DNA from 3 places in the Halomonas sp. AOP25-F1-15 genome. Region 3 is predicted to be linked to each of the others. Evidence: predicted binding sites of a transcription regulator. Region 3 holds the regulator's gene; each other region holds the start of a gene.
The links. Region 3 encodes sigma-54, which starts transcription at its own class of promoters, with help from an activator protein. Its sites were predicted from a motif close to TGGCACNNNNNTTGCTNT; they were not measured.

Region 1: a site for sigma-54 is predicted at 2,825-2,842, ahead of ACT3TF_RS06080 (amino acid ABC transporter substrate-binding protein). Genes of this name have one in related genera too.
Region 2: a site for sigma-54 is predicted at 3,655-3,672, ahead of hpxO (FAD-dependent urate hydroxylase HpxO). Genes of this name have one in related genera too.

What each region holds. Positions count from the first base shown of each region.
Region 1 is NZ_JBQSXV010000003.1:24,393-31,251, forward strand. Features, by position in the region: gene ACT3TF_RS06070 (amino acid ABC transporter permease) at 1-425, opposite strand, end outside; gene ACT3TF_RS06075 (amino acid ABC transporter permease) at 441-1,631, opposite strand; gene ACT3TF_RS06080 (amino acid ABC transporter substrate-binding protein) at 1,730-2,755, opposite strand; gene speE (polyamine aminopropyltransferase) at 2,999-3,865, opposite strand; gene hemE (uroporphyrinogen decarboxylase) at 3,865-4,977, opposite strand; gene ribA (GTP cyclohydrolase II) at 5,217-5,852, shown strand; gene mnhG (monovalent cation/H(+) antiporter subunit G) at 5,911-6,288, opposite strand; gene ACT3TF_RS06105 (K+/H+ antiporter subunit F) at 6,285-6,563, opposite strand; gene ACT3TF_RS06110 (Na+/H+ antiporter subunit E) at 6,576-6,859, opposite strand, start outside.
Region 2 is NZ_JBQSXV010000003.1:338,590-345,448, reverse strand. Features, by position in the region: gene ACT3TF_RS07500 (ABC transporter ATP-binding protein) at 1-252, shown strand, start outside; gene ACT3TF_RS07495 (ABC transporter substrate-binding protein) at 252-1,445, shown strand; gene ACT3TF_RS07490 (TonB-dependent siderophore receptor) at 1,492-3,630, shown strand; gene hpxO (FAD-dependent urate hydroxylase HpxO) at 3,763-4,983, shown strand; gene ACT3TF_RS07480 (LysE family translocator) at 5,082-5,708, shown strand; gene hydA (dihydropyrimidinase) at 5,827-6,859, opposite strand, start outside.
Region 3 is NZ_JBQSXV010000002.1:486,492-493,350, reverse strand. Features, by position in the region: gene ACT3TF_RS05575 (ATP-binding cassette domain-containing protein) at 1-564, opposite strand, end outside; gene ACT3TF_RS05570 (KpsF/GutQ family sugar-phosphate isomerase) at 841-1,827, shown strand; gene ACT3TF_RS05565 (KdsC family phosphatase) at 1,875-2,417, shown strand; gene lptC (LPS export ABC transporter periplasmic protein LptC) at 2,418-2,987, shown strand; gene lptA (lipopolysaccharide transport periplasmic protein LptA) at 2,999-3,502, shown strand; gene lptB (LPS export ABC transporter ATP-binding protein) at 3,514-4,263, shown strand; gene ACT3TF_RS05545 (RNA polymerase factor sigma-54) at 4,387-5,799, shown strand; gene hpf (ribosome hibernation-promoting factor, HPF/YfiA family) at 5,959-6,267, shown strand; gene ACT3TF_RS05535 (PTS sugar transporter subunit IIA) at 6,272-6,742, shown strand; gene rapZ (RNase adapter RapZ) at 6,805-6,859, shown strand, end outside.

The DNA.
Region 1 (6,859 bases), on a different contig from region 3:
TGTAGGAGCACGTAGGCGATCACTGGGAATACCAGCAGAGCCAATAGCACCACCCAACGTTTAAACGGCAGGCGTGGAATGACCATCCAGGCAATAATGGCCGCAAACATGGTAAACACAATATTGGGCCGCCAGTACTCGCTGCTGGGGTATAGGCCGTACATGAACTGTGAAAAACGCGCGTTAATGAATACCCAGCAAGCGCCTACTCGAGAGCAGTCTTCGCGGCTGGAACCCACCCAGTCAGCGTCAATAAAGGCCCATTGAATCGTGGGTACGATCAATAGATACAGCACATACAGCCCCAAGAGCGTGAAGATGCTATTGACGGGCCCATTGAACAGGTTGCCACGCAGCCAGGCGATCGGGCCAATCGTGCCTTTAGGCGCCGGGCGCTGAGGGATGGTGTCTTTGTTGTGAATCATGGTGTCGCCTCCGGCCTAGCGTTCAACCAGCGCAACGCGAGCGTTGAACCAGTTCATGAACATGGACACCAGCAAGCTGATGACAAGATAAACCGCCATGGTCATGGCAATAACTTCGATTGCCTGACCGGTCTGATTGAGCGTAGTGCCGGCAAACACCGATACTAGGTCGGGATAGCCGATGGCGGTGGCCAGTGACGAGTTCTTAATCAGGTTAAGATATTGGCTAGTGAGCGGCGGAATGATGACGCGCATGGCCTGTGGAATGACCACCAGACGTAATACCAGTTTGCGCGGCAAGCTCAGTGCCTGTGCCGCTTCCGTCTGTCCATGGGGAATAGCCTGGATACCTGAGCGCACAATTTCGGCGATAAACGATGCGGTATAGATAGACAGTGCCAGCCACAGCGCCAGGAACTCGGGAATGATGGTAATGCCGCCTCGGAAATTAAAGCCGCGCAGTTCAGGCATTTCCCAAGTGACCGGCACGCCGGTGGCGATTAGCACCAGCAGCGGCAGGCCAAAAATGATTACCAGCGATAGCAAACCGGCGGGCAGGCGTTTGCCGGTGGCTTCATGACGGCGCCTGTTCCAAATAATCAGTGCGATGCTGGCAATGATCGCGACTACAAACGTAGCGGGAATCAGCCCAAAACCGGATTCAAACAGCGGCTGGGGTAGATAAAGTCCGCGAACATTCAGAAAGAAGGCTTCACCAAAGGCCAGGCTATCCCGGGCGCCGGGCAGCGTGCGCAGTACCGCGAAATACCAGAAAAAGATCTGCAGCAGCACGGGAATATTACGAAACGTTTCGATATAGGCGTTGGCTAAGCGTGCGATCAGCCAGTTGGGTGACAAACGCGCTATGCCGACAGTAAAGCCAATAATGGACGCGGCGATGACGCCCAGCCCGCCGACCAGCAGCGTATTGATCAAGCCAACCACGAAGGTGCGGCCGTAGGAGCTTTGCGAGGAGTAATCGATCAGGCTTTGAACAATGCCGAAGCCCGCCGTGTTACTCAAAAATCCAAAGCCGGTGGTAATGCCCCGAGCATTCAAGTTGGCTTGGGTATTGTGGATAATGTAGGCCAGGAAAGCCGTGACAACGGCGATCAAAATGATTTGGAAAATAAGTGCGCGCTTAGCGCGATCTCGCCAAAACGGCGGCTTGTGGCCGGCGTGGCGAATGTTGGGTCTTACCGACATGGATGGCGTCTCCGCTACACGGAAGGTCAATCAGATGGCCCGCCCATTCCTTGATATGAAGACTGGAAAAGTCGGCGGGCCAGGGTCAAGCGAGACGCTTAGCGAATCGGAGGAGCGTACTGGAAGCCACCGGCGTTCCAAAGAGCGTTCACACCGCGCTCAATTTCAAGCGGAGAGCCCATGCCTACGTTACGTTCAAAGCTTTCAGCGTAGTTACCGACCTGACTGATAATGTTGTAAGCCCAGTCAGCCTCTAAGCCCATGCCTTCGCCATAGTTACCGTCTTGGCCGAGCAGGCGAGCCACGTCCGGATTTTCAGAGCTGAGCATTTCCTCAGCATTTTCGCTGGTCACGCCGTATTCTTCGGCGTTAATCATAGCGAACAGCGACCACTTAACGATGTTAAACCAAGTGTCATCGCCTTGCCGCACGACGGGGCCAAGCGGCTCTTTAGAAATAATCTCAGGTAGAATGACCGCGCCTTCGGGGTCGTCAAGCTGGATACGTAGCGCTGCCAGCTGTGAGGTGTCGGAGGTCAGTACATCGCAGCGCCCGGCCTGGAAGCCGCCAACGGTTTGCTCAGAGGTATCGAAAACGATGGGGTCAAATTCCATATCGTTGGCGCGAAAGTAATCGGCCACGTTCAATTCGGTCGTGGTGCCCGTTTGGATACAGATAGCGGCGCCATCAAGTTCCATTGCACCGTTAATGCCAAGGTCGCGGCTAACCATAAAGCCGATACCGTCGTAGAAGTTAACCCCTGCGAAATTGAGACCCAGGGTGGTATCCCGAGTGGTGGTCCAGGTGGTATTGCGCGAAAGGACATCCACTTCGCCCGATTGAAGAGCGGTAAAGCGCTCAACGGCGTTAAGGGAGATGTAGTTGACCGCTTCTGAATCGCCAAGTACGGCTGCGGCGACTGCACGGCATACATCAACGTCCAGGCCTTGCCAGTTACCGTCGCCATCCGGTGCAGAAAAGCCAGGCAGGCCGTCACTCACGCCACACTGAACGGCCCCGCGCTCGATGGTATCTTCTAAGACGTCTGCTTGAGCCGTTGCTATTCCCGCTAACGTCACTGAGCCAGCAGACGCTAGTAGCACGAGGTGTTTTTTGTTCAGCATATAGTTCCCCTTGAATCAATTAGAATCCTGAATTCCCAGAATTACGCATGCCTTAGCATGTAACTAAACCTAGCAAGTAAGATGCCAACAAGGGTACCGGCGCTAATTCAGCGCTTTTCAACGCTACTCAACGGATTCGAGACGAACGTCTATATGCAAAAAACGAGACTGCCCACTTGCTCTTGCACCTTTCTAGGGCAGAACAAGATGGGCAGTGGTCAAACGACGGGCTAAGGGCGTTATTTACTCGGCCGCAAATGCCTTGCGCATAAACGGCGGTAGCACGAGCGCCCCACGGTGGGCATCAACGCTGTAATACTCCAGCGGCAGGCCGTGGCTTGCGGCGTCCTGTTCACGGAACGCATTAACGTCGATAGATTTACCGGCCAGCGTCACGCTCCACCAGCCTGAGGGGTAAACCGGCTGCGGGAAAGGCAGCGTAGCAACGCTGTCAAATCCGGCTTCTTGCATATCGTGGCGCAGTTCGCGAATGATCGATCCGCTATGATAAAGCGGCGACTCGCTCTGTTGCACCATTACGCCGCCACTTTTCAAAATGCGGTGACAGCGCTTTAGGAAGTCAGTTTTAAACAGCCCTTCGGCGGGGCCAACCGGGTCGGTGGAGTCGATAATTAACACGTCGATACTCTCATCCGGTGCATCGTCGACCCACTTCACACCATCGGCGAACAGCAGCTCGGCCCGCGGATCGTTATTCGACGCCACCAGCGTAGGGAAGAAGCGTTGTGATGCTTTGGTAACCTCTTCATCGATATCGATCTGAGTGACTTTTTCAACGCCAGGGTGACGCAGCACTTCTTTTAAGGTGCCGCAGTCGCCGCCGCCAATAATCACTACACGCTTAGGATCTTGATGGGTAAACAGCGCCGGATGCGCAATCATCTCGTGGTAAAGAAAATTATCGCGATCCGTCAGCATCACGCAGCCATCCAGCACCATTAAGTTGCCGTAGGTCTCGGTGGCGTAGACTTCTAAGTGCTGGTACGGACTCTGCACATCCAGCAACTTTTCAGAAATCTTCAGTGAGAAAGCGCTGCCGTGGCTATCAAAGACTTCGGTAAACCACTGGTCGTCGCGTAATTCGCTCATCAATTGGCTCCTGGATGCGTGACGTTGGATGGGGTCGAAATATCCCGGTGATACTGCGGGCTTAGCTCGTGCAGCGCCTCCATGAAGGCGGTGACGTTGTCCGGATGCGTAAATTGGCTGATGCCGTGGCCCAGGTTAAACACGTGGCCAGGGCCATGGCCGTAGCTTTCAAGCACGCGAGCAACCTCTGTGCGAATTGCCGAGGGGCGGGCAAACAGCACGTTGGGGTCCAGGTTGCCCTGTAGCGCCACTTTATGACCAACGCGGGCGCGAGCATCGGAAAGCTCGGTGGACCAGTCGATACCCAGCGCATCGGCACCGGCGTCAGCGATATTTTCCAGCCACTGACCGCCGTTTTTGGTGAACAGAATCACCGGCACGCGGCGCCCGTCGTGTTCGCGGATCAGCCCCGCCACGATCTGCTTCATATAGCGCAGCGAAAACTCAAGGTAGGCAGGTGTTGAAAGCGCGCCGCCCCAAGTGTCAAAAATCTGTACCGCCTGGGCACCCGCGCGAATCTGCGCATTCAGATAGTCGGTCACCGACTGCGCCAGCGTATTCAGCAGCTGGTGAAGAGTGTCTGGCGTGTCGTAGAGCATGGTTTTTAAGTGGCGGAAATCTTTGCTAGAGCTGCCTTCCACCATGTAAGTCGCCAGTGTCCAGGGGCTGCCAGAGAATCCGATAAGTGGCATACGCCCGTTCAGCTCGCGGCGAATAGTCGACACCGCGCGCATCACGTAATCTAGGTCGCGCTCGGCATTGGGCACGCTCAGCGCGTCAACTTCTGCCTGCGTGCGTACCGTTTTACGAAATTTAGGGCCTTCGCCAGTTTCAAAGTACAGGCCAAGCCCCATCGCATCCGGAATGGTTAAAATATCCGAAAACAGGATAGCCGCATCCAGTGGATAGCGTTCCAGCGGCTGAAGCGTTACTTCGCAGGCCAGGTCTTGATTGCGGCACAGGTCCATAAAGCTGCCCGCATCGGCCCGTCTGGCGCGATATTCTGGCAGATAGCGGCCAGCCTGACGCATCATCCATACCGGCGTGCGATCCACGGGCTGACGCGCCAGCGCGCGAAGAAAACGATCATTTTTCAACGGTGTAGTCGTCATAAACACTTGCTCTTAGGAAATTTGCCCGCATTGTATGGGGGTAATTGTACTTGAAGTTGTACTTGAAGATAGGCGCGAGAGCGGCTTACCGCGTGGCAAAATCGTCGCACCCAGCCAATTTTTCTCCGCTATTTAGCCGTCTAACCACCGTGAGGCGGGCGCCGCTTCCTGATAGAATACTTGCCTACTTTGCCAACACTGGTGTGGTTAACTGGTTTGGTTAATCAACGAGGTAACCTGTGACCATTCGCTTCATTGCCGCTTCCCGACTGCCCACGCCCTGGGCCACTTTTACTATGCATGGCTTCGAAGATGAGGCTACTGGCAAAGATCATATCGCGCTAACGCTGGGTGACGTGACCGGCGATGAGCCGGTACTTGGGCGTGTGCATTCTGAGTGTTTGACCGGCGATGCGCTGTTCTCAATGCGCTGCGACTGTGGCTATCAGTTGCAGGAGGCGCTCAAACGCATCGCTGAAGAGGGCCGCGGCGTACTGTTTTATCTGCGCCAAGAAGGACGCGGCATTGGGCTTTTGAACAAAATTCGTGCTTACAATCTGCAAGACCAAGGTGCTGACACGGTAGAGGCCAACGAGCAGCTCGGCTTTGGTGCCGATATGCGCCGATACGATCTGTGCGTGCCCATGCTCAATCACCTAGGCGTTACATCGCTACGCTTAATGACCAACAACCCGCGTAAGGTTGACGCGCTCACCCGCGACGGTGTCAACGTAGTAGAGCGCCTGCCCATCACGACCGGCCTAAATCCCCATAACGAACACTATCTTTCAACCAAAGCGGGCAAGCTGGGCCACATGATGGCCCTTGATGATTTTACCCGCGCCAGCGATGTGGATATTGAGCGTAAGGGCTAGGTAAGCGGACGGTGTCAGGCTAACAGAAGGGGCGCCATTGCTATGGCGTTAGCCCTTCTTACTCATCCGGTGAGAAGGGATAAACTTCGTTTGATTCTGTCTTGCTATCGCGCCGGCGCGCCCGGAGGTCTCGATAGACCGCGGTGCGCATAAGTAGCATTGCCACGACAGGCGCTGTAAGCAAAATGAACGCGGTGATGAGTAGCTCGTGAATCACCAGGCGCGACTGCAGCGCGGTAAAGAACAGCATTGATGCGATTAAAATGCAGCCAGCGCCTAAAGTGACCGTGATCGCCGGGCCATGGATACGCTGAAAAAAGTGCGGCAAACGCACCAGGCCTATCGCGCCAATCAGCACTATCAGGCTGCCCAGCACCAGCAGCAGAGTGACGGGCAGGCTGACCCATAAGGGGAGGTTTTCAAAGTCAGGGCTCATTCGATCACCTCGCCGCGCATTAAAAATTTCGTGAGGGCCACCGTCGAGACAAAGCCCGTCAATGCGATGAGCATGGCCACTTCAAAATAAATCAGATTACCAAAACGCAGGCCTAGCGCTAACGCGAGGAGCATTGCGCACATCCATAGCGTGTCCAGTGCGAGCACTCGGTCTTGTGCGGTGGGGCCAAGCAGCAGGCGCACGACGCACAGCATCATCGCCAGAAGGATACACACCAGTGTGAAGTTGATGGCTAACGATAAAAGGGCCGTCATTGGCGCGCGCTCCTATACATTGTCGAAGATCTCAATCAACGGTTTCTCGTAGCGTGTCTTGATGGTGTCGACCCACCATTGGGCGTCGTGAAGATCAAACACATGCAGCACCAAATCATGGGTGTCGGGTAAAATTTCTACCCACACCGTACCCGGCGTAGAGTTAATCAGGCACGACAGCAGCGCTAAGCCGTGAGAATGCTTCAAGTCCAGCGGTACTTTAATAAACTGTGAATTCAGCCCTTGAGGCTTGGCGAAGAGAATGATCCGGCTCACGTTGAAGCAGGAGCGAATAA
Region 2 (6,859 bases), on a different contig from region 3:
GATACCGTGCGCTCGGTAATAGCGGAGCGTCAGGCGGTCTGCCTAATGGCTATCCACGATATCAACCTCGCCCTACGCTTTTGTGATCAAGTGCTGCTATTTGGTAACGGGGGGCTACTGGCTGCAGGCGATCCTCACGAGGTGATCACCCCCGACGTGCTGCACACCGCCTATGGGGTCGAGTCCCGGGTCGAGCGATGCTCGCTAGGGCGGCCACTTGTGCTCAGTGATCGCGTCAGCGAGCCATTGTGATGTTTATATCAACAACCACCATTTATGATCATCCGATGCGTCGCTTGGCTATTAATTTTCTGTATTGGATGAGCCTGTTAATCGCTGCCGCTTGCTGGGCAACCGATTCACAGGCGGGCGATTCTAAAGACTTTCCTAAAACACTGACTGATCTTGCTGGGCGTCAGGTAACGCTTTCAGCACCGCCCACACGCTTGTTTCTTACCCAGCCACGCCAGCTTTATGCCTTGGCAACACTTCTAGATGACCCAACACCGCGCTTAGCGGGCTGGGCCTATCCGCTGGCCGTATTTGACCCCGCCATGGCTCAACGGTTTCTCACCCAGTGGCCTGCGCTTGATCAACTGCCCGCTCTTTCAAGCGCGCCGACACCCCAACTCGATAGCGAAGCGCTGCTTAATCTGGCCCCAGACTTAGTACTGCTTGATCTCGCGCGCGCTAGTAACTTCGAAGGCTCTCCGCTGGCGCAGCTACTGGACGAGCTAGGTATTGCCTACCTGTTTATCGACTTTAACCGCCACCCGCTGGAGAACACGCCCAAAAGCCTTGCGCTTTTAGGCGAGGCCTTGAACGCGATGCCTCGAGCTAGCGCAATGATTGCCCTAATTGAACAACGCTTGGCGCGTATCGACCAGGGCTTGGCAGACTTGAAGCTGGCGGAACAGGCCGCCGATGCCCCCACCGTGCTAATCAATGTCGCCCCTGGGCTAAAAGTGGACTGCTGCCGTACCAATCTAAGCAACGGGCTAGCCGACCTAGTAGCCCGGGCAGGTGGCGATAATCTTGCCGATGCATTAATTCCCGGCGCATCGGCAACGCTGAGCAATGAATGGGTGCTCAGCCACCCACCCGACGTCATCCTCAATACCGCGGGGCAGTGGACAGCGGGTGATGGTGTGCGCGTTGGACTTGATATCAGTGCTGATGATATCAGCCAGGATTTGCGGCATCTGAGCCAATCGCTTCCCGGCTGGGCGCATCTTAACGCCGTTCAGAATGGACAGTTTTATGCGCTATGGCATGGTTTTCATCAGGGTCCTTTCGCCATTGTAGCGCTCGAACGTATCGTCCAATGGCTCTATCCCGAACACTTCACTGACCTTGATCCGGCCGCCACCTTCAATGCCCTACTACCTATCACGCCAGCGCTAAGTCACGAAGATCACTTTTGGGGCGCACTCAACGCTCCATAATCCTTGGCCCACTCCCCCTCTGACAATAACAGGATCTGTATCGACCATGCTGCGCTCCCGAACCTTTGCATTGTTTTCGCCACTGCTACTGCTGAACCCACTGCCCGATGTCTATGCACAACAGACCCAGGCACAACAGGTCTACGAACAGCAGGCCAACGAGACCGCGCCAAAAACACTGATCGTCACCTCAGATCGGCTCACTGACGTGGCTCCGCGGAGCTATCGTGCCCAGCGCTCAAGCCTTGCCAGCAAACAGCCGGTGTCGTTTTTAGAAGAGGCCCGCGCCGTGGAGACCGTCACCGCCCAGGTGATGGCCGACCATGACATCGACAGCTTGGACGAAGCAATGGCGATGGTTGCAGGGGTGACCGCAGGCAATAACATGGGGGGCACCGAGGATGGCTATATTAAACGCGGCTTCGGCAGCAACAGCGATGGTTCGATTCTGATCGATGGCATTCGCCAACCGCGCGGCACCTTCTCAATGGCAACGGTGGATCATGTCGAAGTACTCAAGGGGCCTGCCTCGCTATTTCAAGGCCAGCAGGATCCTGGCGGGGTGATCAACCTGGTCACCAAACGGCCTGAGTACGAGTGGCAGCGCGAAATCAGCGCCGAAGCCACCTCCTTGGGTGGCGGCAATGCCAGCGTGGATGTCACCGGGCCAATTGCCGATACCGGCCTGGCCTTCCGATTTATCGTCCATCATGAAGATGAAGACTCCGCGCGCGTTTTTGGTCATGATCGACGCACGATTATTGCCCCTTCGCTGCGCTGGGAAGGCCGCGAAAGTCGCGCACAAATCTCCTATGAGTATCGCGACTACGACTTGGATCTGGATCGCGGCACGGTGATGATTGATGGTGAACCCGCCAAGGTACCTAGTGAGCGCCGTTTCGACGAATCCTGGTCGCGGGTTTTCGGTCACGACGAAGCCGTCACCGCCTGGTGGGAACAGGATATTAACAACGACTGGTCAACACGGCTCACCTACGGCTGGAACCGCCGGCAGTACAGCGATGGCCAACCGCGAGTACTAAGCGTTAACGCGCAGAGCGGTGCATTAACACGTCGTGCAGATGCTAATGAAGGTTATGACCGCCGCGTACAGTACACCGCCTGGGATACTACCGGCACCGCCACGCTGGCAGGCATGCGCCACGACCTTACCGTAGGAATTGACCACGAACGTCGCCGCGACTATCTGGCCGAGGTGTATCGCGGCTCGTCGGTGACTGATCAAAACATTTACGCTATGAGCTACGGCGGCCTGACGCTGGATAGCGATAGCCTTAACACCTCGCGCAGCAACCGCTTGGATGAGGTTAATACGACCGGCGTTTATCTCAATGATCGCTGGCACTTCAACGACCGCTGGACGCTGGGGCTAGGCGGGCGCTATACACACTACGAGCAGTTTTCCGGCCGTGGGCAGGACTTCATCACCGAGACGGATACCAGCGACGATATTTTCCTGCCATCAATCAGTCTGCTGCATCGCCTGACCCCGGAGACGTCCGTTTATGCCAGCTACAGCGAAGCGTTTGTGCCCAATGGGGCCGACAGCGATACCGGACAGGCGCTGGATCCTGAACACAGTATGGGCAGCGAAATCGGTGTGAAGCATCTATGGAACGACCAGTTCTCGTTGGCCGTTGCGCTGTTCGATATCCGCAAGGAGAATGTTGCCGTCTCAGACAACGGTGTGACCCGCACGGTAGGCGAAGCGGGTTCACGGGGGGGGGAGCTAACGGTTTCCGGCCAGTTGACTGATCAGCTTTCACTACTAGGCGCTTATGCCTATACCGACACCGAAGTACTTAAAGACACCGAAGATACCCAGGGCAACCGGCTGACCAACGCCGCACGCCATACCGCCACCCTCTACTTGGCACACGATTTAACAACCGCGCCTGGCCTGGGCAACTGGCGCTTAGGTGGTGGGGTTCGCTATGTGGGTGAGCGCGAAGGCGATGCTGACAACAGTTTCCAGTTAGACGACTACACCGTCGCTGACGCGTTTATCGGCTGGGACACCCCTTGGCTGGGCGACACCCTTCACCTGCAGCTCAATGCCAAGAATCTGTTCGACACCACTTACTACCCTTCAAGCGGTGGCAACACACGGGTCGTGGTCGGCGATCCCCTAGAGGTCAGCCTACAGGCGTCGGTTAGGTTTTGACGCCCAGGTAAGTAACGACTGACTTGGCACTATGATTGCCTATACATTAAGGTTTAACGCTGTATACAGTTCGCGGTAACAGCTGATATGACGTGTTAGCCGTTGTGCCTTCCCATTTTCAAGGAGCTCGCTATGTCTCGCCCTCTGACTACGCCTCTCAATATTCTCGTTATCGGCGCGGGCATTGGCGGGCTGAGCACCGCTCTCGCTTTCCAGCGGCAAGGGTATCAGGTCACGGTGGTTGAACGCGTAGCAACGATGCGTCCAGTAGGCGCGGCGCTCTCGATATGGTCTAACGGCGTGAAAGTCATGCATCAACTGGGCCTTGGTAACGCCATTGAAGGCTTAAGTGGCAACATCACCCAGATGCGCTATCTGACGCATGACGGTCAACCCTTAACCGATTTTAGCCTGGTGCCGCTATTTGAAGAGATCGAGCAGCGTGCATGCCCTATTTCTCGCGCCGCCCTACAACAAATGTTGCTAGACGCGGTAGGCACCGAGCATGTGCAGTTTGGCCGCCGCTGTCATGATTACACGCTGACGCACGACGGTGTTTCTGCGCATTTTGACGATGGCGAAAGCCTGCACGCAGACTTATTAGTCGTCGCGGAAGGTACTCATTCAAAGCTGCGCGGTAAGGTCGTGGGTCACCCCGTTGAGCGCCAATACGTGGGTTATGTGAACTGGAATGTACGCGTGCCTGCCGATGATGCCTTGGCACCGCAGAGTCACTGGGATCAGTATGTCGGCGACGCGAAGCGTGTCTCGTTTATGCCCATGGGCAACGGGGGCAATGCCGAAGGCGCGCAGGAATTTTATTGTTTTCTTGATGTACCGCTCCCCGCTGGCACCACCAACGACCCCAGCCACTATCGCGATGAATTACGCGCACACTTTGCAGGCTGGGCTGCGCCGGTGCAGGCACTTATCGAACGCTTCGACCCTGCGCGCATGGCGCGTGTGGAAATCTACGATATTCCTCCGCTTGATTCACTGACCGCACCGCGTGTTGCCCTTCTAGGTGATGCTGCTCATGGCATGGCACCCGACCTTGGCCAAGGCGGCTGCCAAGCGATGGAAGACGCCTGGGTGCTGGCTCAAGTCGTGCAGCGCGCACTTGAAGAACATACCGACACCTCATCTGCCATTGCCAGCGCCTTGACGCAGTACGACGCGCAACGCGTTAGCCGAGTGGGAGAGATCGTCCAGCGCGCCCGTAAGCGCGCGGAGATGATTCATGGGCACGACGCCGCCCAAACGCAAGCCTGGTACGACGAACTCAAGCGTGAGGATGGTCAAGCCATTATTAAAGGATTGAAGACAACGGTTACCAGCGGGCCACTGGGCTAGTGAAATGTTAACGTTCCATAGGTGCGGGCTTGCCATCAGCGCTTAGATAGATACCGGTCGTCTGACTAACCGGCTTTATCCTCTTAGGAGATATACCCATGCCACTTTCCACTTGGCTGCTGTTTGTTGCCATGGCGCTGGTCAGCATTGCGAGCCCTGGGCCCGCTTTTTTAGTCGCGGTGCGTAATGGCATGGCCGGTGGAACAAAGCGCGTGGCGCTTTCCTCGCTGGGCAATATTATGGGATTGCTAATACTGGCGAGCGCCGCGGTATTGGGGTTAGGCGTGATATTAAATGCCTCAGAAACGCTGTTTAGCCTGCTGAAATTTGGCGGCGCCGCTTACTTGATATACTTAGGCATTCGCCAGTGGCGTAGCAAACGCTCACTGGCAGTACCGTCCACCGCTGCCAAGCCCATTCCTCACTGGCGCATTTTCAGTGAAGGCCTGCTGGTCGCCATGAGCAACCCAAAAGCAATCCTGTTTTTTACTGCTCTGTTTCCTCAGTTTTTGGATACACAGCGCGCGCTGCTTCCGCAATTTTCTATGATGGTAGGCACCTTTATGGTGCTTTCATTCGCCACCTTAATGGCCTACGGCGGGCTCGCGAAACATCTCACTCGCTGGCTGAGCAACACACGCCGAGCAAAGTGGGTCAATCGCATCATGGGCAGTGCTTTTATCGGTTTAGGCGTAGCGATTTTGCGTATGCGACAGCCCATCTAATCGCTGGCCAATACTCATACCGTCAGCCCAATACCTCTTAAAGTCATCGTAGTCACTGACTGCACGGCTTTTTCAAACTGCAGGTCGTCTAGCGGTTTATCATCATTGAGCATTAAAGCTAAAACCCCTTACTAACGCCTTTAGGCATTGCTGGCTGGGGGCGTTCGCACGGTAAGAAACATCCCCCACCCGGCCCACCTATAAAGATATTCTCTTTCCAGACAACCTGACCGCGCAATAACGTTGTTATAGGTTTACCTGTGAGGGTCATACCTGAATAAGGCGTGTAATCAACATTGTGATGTAGCCTATCGTTGGTAATCGTCCACTCAAGAGTAGGGTCCCATATCACGATATCGGCATCAGACCCAACGGCAAGTGTTCCTTTACGAGGATAAAGACCGTATATCCGAGCCGGATTAGTGGATGTTAATGCGACAAATTTGGTGATGTCGATTCGGCCTTTTAAAACGCCTTCTGAAAACAGAAGAGGGAGCCTAGTCTCAACACCTGGAATACCATTTGGAATGTGCTTAAACGACTTGCCTTCAGCCGACTTTTTACCTTCCGCATCCTCATAACGGAACGGCGCATGGTCTGAAGAAAAAATTTGAAAGACTCCGTTTTCAAGTGCCTCCCAAACAGCCTCTTGACTTCGCGCATCACGGGGAGGAGGACTACAGACACACTTTGCGCCCTCAAATCCATCCAACTTCAAGTCGTCAGCTGTTAGGAACAGATATTGAGGACACGTTTCAGCATAAATCCTTAAACCTCGCCCTTGCGCCCAACGTATCTGTTCAATCGGCTCCTGCCCTGACACATGTACAATAAGAACAGGGGTATCGACTAATTCGGCAAACGAAATTGCGCGATGGGTTGCTTCTCTTTCTACCACGGGCGGGCGAGAGGTTGCATGGAAGCGCGGTGCGGTTTGACCGGCGGCTTCAAGCGCATCACTTAACCAAGCAATGCAGTCAGCATTCTCAGCGTGGATCATTGTCATCGCACCTTCTTGCCTTGCGACAGCCAATGTCTCTAAGATCTCCCGGTCATTTAGCTTGAGATCGTCGTAGGTCATGTAGATTTTAAAAGACGTGTATCCTTCCTCGATCAGAGAAGGTAACTCCTCTTTTAAGACTAGGGGCGTG
Region 3 (6,859 bases):
GAGGCGCTTAATCAGCTGAACCAAAACGCCCATTGAAATAGGGTCCTGACCAACGAAAGGCTCATCGTACAAAACCAGCTCGGGGTCTAGTGCTACGGCTCGCGCCAAGGCGACTCGCCGCGCCATTCCGCCTGAAAGCTCTGCGGGAGTTAATTCACGCGCTCCACGCAAACCTACCGCCTGCAGCTTCAGCAGCACCAGATCACGCACCATCGTGTCGGGCAAGTCGGTGTGCACGCGCAGCGGAAAGGCGACATTTTCAAACACGTCTAAATCTGAAAATAACGCACCACTTTGAAACAGCATACCCATGCGTTTACGTAGCGTGAACAGCGCTTTGCGTGAGAGGCGATGAACGTCCTGACCATCAATTAAGACTCGTCCTCGGTCCGGCGCCAACTGGCCACCTATGAGCTTAAGCAGCGTTGTCTTGCCGGTGCCACTGGGCCCCATGATAGCAGTGACTTTACCCCGCGGAATCGTCATATTGACGCCACGAAAAATCTCGTGATCGCCACGAGAAAAATAAAGATCTTCAATTTCTATGAAGGGTGTCTCTGTCATAGCTCAGTTGACTCTTAGCGCGACGCGGCTAGGGCTAACTATTATACGCCACTTGCCGCTGCCGCATTTAAAAAAACAGCGTTCTAATACATTATCGAACAACGTACTATAACTCTACTAAGCGCTATCACGCTAACCGATGTTGCGATTATTAAGCACAGCATATCTCAGCACATCTGCCCCAATAGCAGCTGAAGTACTGCCTACTAGCACTGCCAAGATGTTATTCTTAGCGCTTGTCGCCTTTTATATTTTCAATCGCCAAGAGATATCGCTATGCGCCAGCCTCTCGCCTCCCTCAGCTTACTGCGCGAAAGTGCCTTACGTACGCTGCAAATTGAGCAGGCAGCTATTGGTGGCCTGCAGGCCAAGTTAGATGAAAACTTTGACCGCGCCTGCGAGCTTATACTCGCCTGCCAGGGGCGCGTCGTGGTCACTGGCATGGGTAAATCTGGCCATATAGCCGGCAAGCTTGCCGCCACCCTAGCCAGCACCGGCACACCCGCCTTCTTTGTTCACCCAGGTGAAGCCAGTCACGGCGACCTGGGCATGATTACTCGCGCCGACGTTGTGTTGGCCCTGTCTAACTCAGGCGAAACGGCCGAAGTGACCGCCCTTCTGCCGCTACTGAAACGTTTAGGTACGCCGCTGGTCAGCATGACAGGGCGGCCTGGCTCCACGCTCGCTAAGCATGCTGATGCGCATCTAAATAGCGGCGTTGAGCGCGAGGCATGCCCGCTGGATCTCGCCCCCACTAGCTCGACCACTGCCGCCCTAGCGCTGGGTGATGCGCTCGCCGTAGCACTGCTGGAAGCCCGAGGCTTTACGGCAGAAGATTTCGCTCTTTCCCATCCGGGTGGCAGCTTAGGCAAGCGCTTGTTGCTGCGCGTGAGAGACCTTATGCACGATGGCGCACGCTTGCCGCAAATTCCGCTAGGCAGCCCGCTGCGCGACGCTTTATTGGAAATTACCCGCCAAGGGCTGGGCTTTACCTGCGTGGTTGATAGTGACGGTCGTTTAGCCGGGGTATATACCGATGGCGACCTGCGGCGCACACTGGATCAATACCACAACTTACGCGACGTCTTAGTCGATGATGTCATGACTCGGCCAGGTAAACGTATCGGCCCCGACATACTGGCAGCAGAGGCGGTACGCATTATGGAAGAGGGCCGAATTACCGCACTCGCGGTGGTTGATGAACAACAGCGCCCGGTTGGTGCCTTACATATGCATGACTTGCTTGTTAGCGGCGTTATTTAACGTATTTATCGCAAGATTTAGCGACTTCTTAAAAGAATGGAGGCTTTATGACCCTATCTGCAGCCCTACTTGATCGACTTCGCCGCGTTCGTCTATTGGCGTTAGATGTTGATGGCGTACTCACCGATGGTCGACTTTACTTTCAGGCTGACGGCATCGAAATTAAAGCCTTTCATACTCAGGATGGCCATGGTCTAAAGCTGCTTAAGCGAGTCGGCATCCACGTCGCGCTGATTACTGGCCGCGATTCGCCCATGGTTAGTCAACGTGCCGCAGCGCTGGGTATCGACCATGTCTTTCAAGGCTGCGAGGATAAGCTCGCCACCTTGCGCGGCCTGTGCCAGCGTTTGGATATAGAGCTAGAGCAAGTCGCCTATTGCGGCGATGATCTCCCCGACCTATCGGTTATCAAGCGCTGTGGTGTCGGCATTACCGTCCCCAATGCGCCGGACTATATGCACACTCATGCCGACTGGACAACGGAACGGCTTGGCGGGCACGGCGCGGTACGCGAAATTTGCGATACTCTGCTTGAAGCCCAAGGGCACTGGAGCGCAGTGCTCGACACTTACTTGCACGGCCGCACATAAATGCTTAAGCATCTTAAAACACGCCTAGGATTAACAGGGCTTTTTATCGCCTTGGGCGTGCTATTGGTGTGGCTTGGCCCAGGCGGGCCTCAAAAAACCGCTATCGACCCAGAAGCGCAGGCCCAAGAGCCAGGGCACGTCCTGGAGGATGCTGAAATCACTCTGTTTGGCGACAACGGTAACGTCTTGCAGTCATTAAAAACACCGCGCCTCATCCATACGCCGCAAAGCGGGGAAACCTGGTCTGAGAGCCCTCAGGCCACCCTGTATGACAGCGATGAGCGCCAGTGGCTAGCCAGTGCCGATGTGGGCACGCTTAATACCAATACGCAGTCCCTCGTTATGTCCGGCTCCGCGCGACTTATTGCGCCAGACGAAGGATGGCAGCTGGATACTGAAGAACTGCACTATGATGGCCTCACTCAACATGCATGGAGCGAGGCACCGGTATTACTGCAACAGCCGCCCCAGCAAATGAATGCTTCACATATGGATGTATGGTTAAACGATAGCCAGGTCCGCTTATCTGACGGTGTGCGCGGCACTCATCCACCGGCCACACAACGCTAACAGGAGTCGCCATGAAAGCACTTATCTACACCGCCCTTTTTGCGCTTGCCGTGCCGCTATCCGCGGCAGCCCAAACCAGCTCGTCTTCACAACAGGCCCCCGTGGAGGTCGAAGCCGACCGCCTAGATCTTGATCAGCGCGCGGGCACCGCCGTCTACACCGGGGATGTCAATATTCGCCAGGGCGAAATGCAGCTGCGCGGCGAACGAGTGGAAATTCAACGCAATGAGGCGGGCGAGCTTTCACGGGCAACGTCGACCGGTGAGCGTGCTTATTTGCGCCATCAGGCCGAAGGGCAAGAAGGCCCGACGGAAGGCTGGGCTCGGCGGATTATTTATCACGTCGCCGAACGCCGAGTGGAGCTCGTTGATCAAGCTGAATTGACACAGCAGGACGACAAATTTACCGGAGGTCGGCTTGAATATTTCATCGACCGTGAAGTGATTCAAGCGCGCTCAGACGTTGAAGGTAGCGAGCCGCAGCGTATACGCATGACTATTCAGCCTGAACAATAGAGAGTCTATCGATGGCAACTGCTGACAATGCGCCGATAAAAACACTATATGCCCACCACTTGGCAAAAAGTTACAAACGCCGCCGAGTGGTTAAAGATATTAACTTGGAAATCTCCCAAGGCAGCGTCGTTGGCTTACTCGGCCCTAACGGCGCGGGCAAAACCACGTCGTTTTATATGATTGTCGGGCTGGTCAAATCTGACGCCGGCAAAGTGGGTATTGACGACTTAGATTTAACTCGTGCTCCGATGCATGAGCGCGCAGCGGCAGGCATTGGCTACCTGCCCCAAGAAGCGTCTATTTTTCGCAAATTATCGGTTGCCGATAACATTATGGCGATATTAGAAACGCGCAAAGAGCTCGACCGCCCAGGTCGCGAAGAGCGCCTGGAGGCTCTGCTTGAAGATTTCCATATCACCCATATTCGCGACAACCTAGGCATGAGCCTCTCAGGGGGAGAGCGTCGCCGTGTAGAAATTGCCCGCTCGCTAGCGACCGAACCCGCCTTCATCTTGCTAGATGAGCCCTTTGCCGGGGTTGACCCCATTTCAGTGGGCGAGATTAAAACCATCATTCGCGCGCTGAAACAGCGCCACATTGGCGTTCTGATTACCGACCATAACGTCCGTGAAACGCTGGACATTTGCGATATCGCTTATATTGTCGGCGATGGCCATATCATCGCCAGCGGCCCCCCGGCATCTATCCTCACTAACCAGCAAGTCAGGGATGTTTATCTGGGCGCAGATTTTCGTCTGTAGGCTTATTTTTGCCCATAAATCCCGCCTTATAACGCTTTAACTACCAATGGCATGCTTATTGCACTTGCACCCAGCTCCCACTCGCACTAGGGTAAAGCATTCCGATTAACGAGTGGTTCTCAAATGGTCATGAAAGCTTCTCTTCAACTGCGCATTGGGACACAGCTGACCATGACACCTCAGCTGCAGCAGGCTATCGCCCTGCTGCAGCTATCGACTCTGGATCTTCGTCAGGAAATTCAGCAGGCCTTAGATGCCAACCCCATGCTGGAACAGGAAGATGAGTTCGGTGAAGAGGCCGTAAGCGAGCCTAAAGAGGAGGAGTGGTCAGAGAGCATTCCCACCGAGCTTTCCGTTGATAGCGACTGGTCGGACACCTATCAAGACATTGGCGGCACTGGCAGCAGCAGCGAGGGCCCTGATTTTGAGCGCCAGGCTGCCGAACAGAGCCTTCATGGCCACCTATTGTGGCAACTCGCCATGACCGATTTTAGTGTGCGTGAACAGCTGGTTTCCGAGAGCCTCATTGATGCACTAGATGCCAACGGCTATTTGACCCAGCCGCTTAATGATATTCGTGAAGGGCTACGCGCCCAGGGCATTGATAGCCTTAGCCAGCGCGAAGTCGAAACGACATTATTAAAACTGCAGCAATTCGAGCCCACCGGTATTTTTGCCCGCGACCTGCGTGAATGCTTGATGCTGCAGCTCGCCGCCCTGCCAGATGATACGCCACTGCTAGTGCCTGCTCGTAGGCTAGTGCGTCAGTTTCTTGAAGCGCTCAGCAAAGATGACATGCGCTTACTCAAGCGACGCTTAGGACTCGATGACGAGCAGCTAGCCGATGTCATCCAGCTAATTCGCAGCCTAGATCCACGCCCAGGCAGCGCTTATGGCGTGACCAACGACAGCTACATCACGCCCGACCTGGTGGTGCGTCATGATAATGAAGGCTGGCATTTAGAGCTCAATCAGGACGCCCTGCCTCGGTTAAGAATCCAACCTGATTACGCCAGCCTGATAAAGCGTGCGGACAAAAGTCAGGATAATCAGTTTTTGAAAGAACACCTGCAGGAAGCGCGCTGGTTAATTAAAAGCCTTTCGAGTCGTAACGACACGCTGCTGCGAGTGGGCCGTGAAATCATTACCCGTCAAATCGGCTTTCTCGAACATGGCGAAGAATCCATGAAACCGCTGATTTTGGCCGATATAGCCGCAGCCGTTGAAATGCATGAATCAACGATTTCACGGGTGACAACGCAGAAATATATTCATACGCCGCGTGGCGTGTTCGAGCTGAAATACTTTTTCTCTAGCCAAGTGAGTGGCCAGGATGGCGACAGCCACTCCAGTACCGCGATCCGCGCCCGCCTGAAAAAGCTGGTTCACGAAGAAGCGCCCAGCAAACCGCTTTCTGATAGCCGCTTAGTGACATTATTAGAAGAAGGTGGCATTCAAGTTGCAAGGCGTACGGTAGCCAAATATCGTGAAGCCATGGGCATTCCCTCTTCCAGTGAGCGGCGCCGTTTGCGCTAGGATCTGCCAGGTTGCAGCGAAACTCTCGACAAGGGCTTTGCAACGGGGCAAAAAGGGTTACAATCAAAAGGGCTACATATCTAAGTACTAAGTACAGTCCCTAAGTACGGTTCCTAAGCACGGTTCCTAAGTACAGTCCGATAGATAAGGAGTACGTCAATGCAAGTAAATATCACTGGTCATCACGTAGAACTGACTGACGCCTTGCGTGACTATGTTAATGAAAAGCTTGAACGTGTTGAGCGTCATTACGACAATATAACCACTGTGCAGGTCACCCTATCGGTGGAGAAAGAACGCCAACAGGCAGCCTGCACACTGCATGCAGCAGGCGCTGACTTACATGCAGAAGCCCTAGACAGTGATATGTATGCCGCTATCGATGCGCTAGCGGACAAAATTGATCGTCAACTCGTTAAACATAAGGAAAAAGCACAAGCTCGCGCCCAAGGCGCAGGTGTGCGTTAATTCAATGACGTTGGAAACCATACTCCCCCCAGAGCGCGTTCTTTTCGACGTCCCTGGGGGCAGCAAAAAAAGGGTGCTGGAATTTTTCAGCACCTTTATCGCCCAAAATACGCCCAGTTTAGATAGCCAAGAAGTGTTCAGTCGCTTAATCGGCCGAGAACGCTTAGGTAGCACAGGGATTGGTAACGGCGTGGCTATTCCACATGCCCGCAGCCCTCACTGCTCTACGCCTATTGCTGGTTTTTTAAAACTCTCAGAAGCGATTGATTTTGATGCTATCGACGGCGACCCCGTTGATCTAGTGTTTGTGCTGCTCGTACCGGAACAAGCGGATGACACACACCTCTCTTTGCTAGGCCAAGTAGCCACCATCATGAATGATGCGGATACTCGCCAGCGGCTACGCAAAGCAGGCAGTCAGCGCGAACTACTCGACCTCATTACAGCTAAAATTCGTGAGCATTCAGCGGATTAAGCGACAATCAATGACCATCAAGTCCCTATTTAAGCCGTTGGATTAACGCGAAGAGAAACTCTATGCAACTGGTCATCATTAGCGGTCGTTCTGGGTCTGGCAAATCTATCGCCTTAC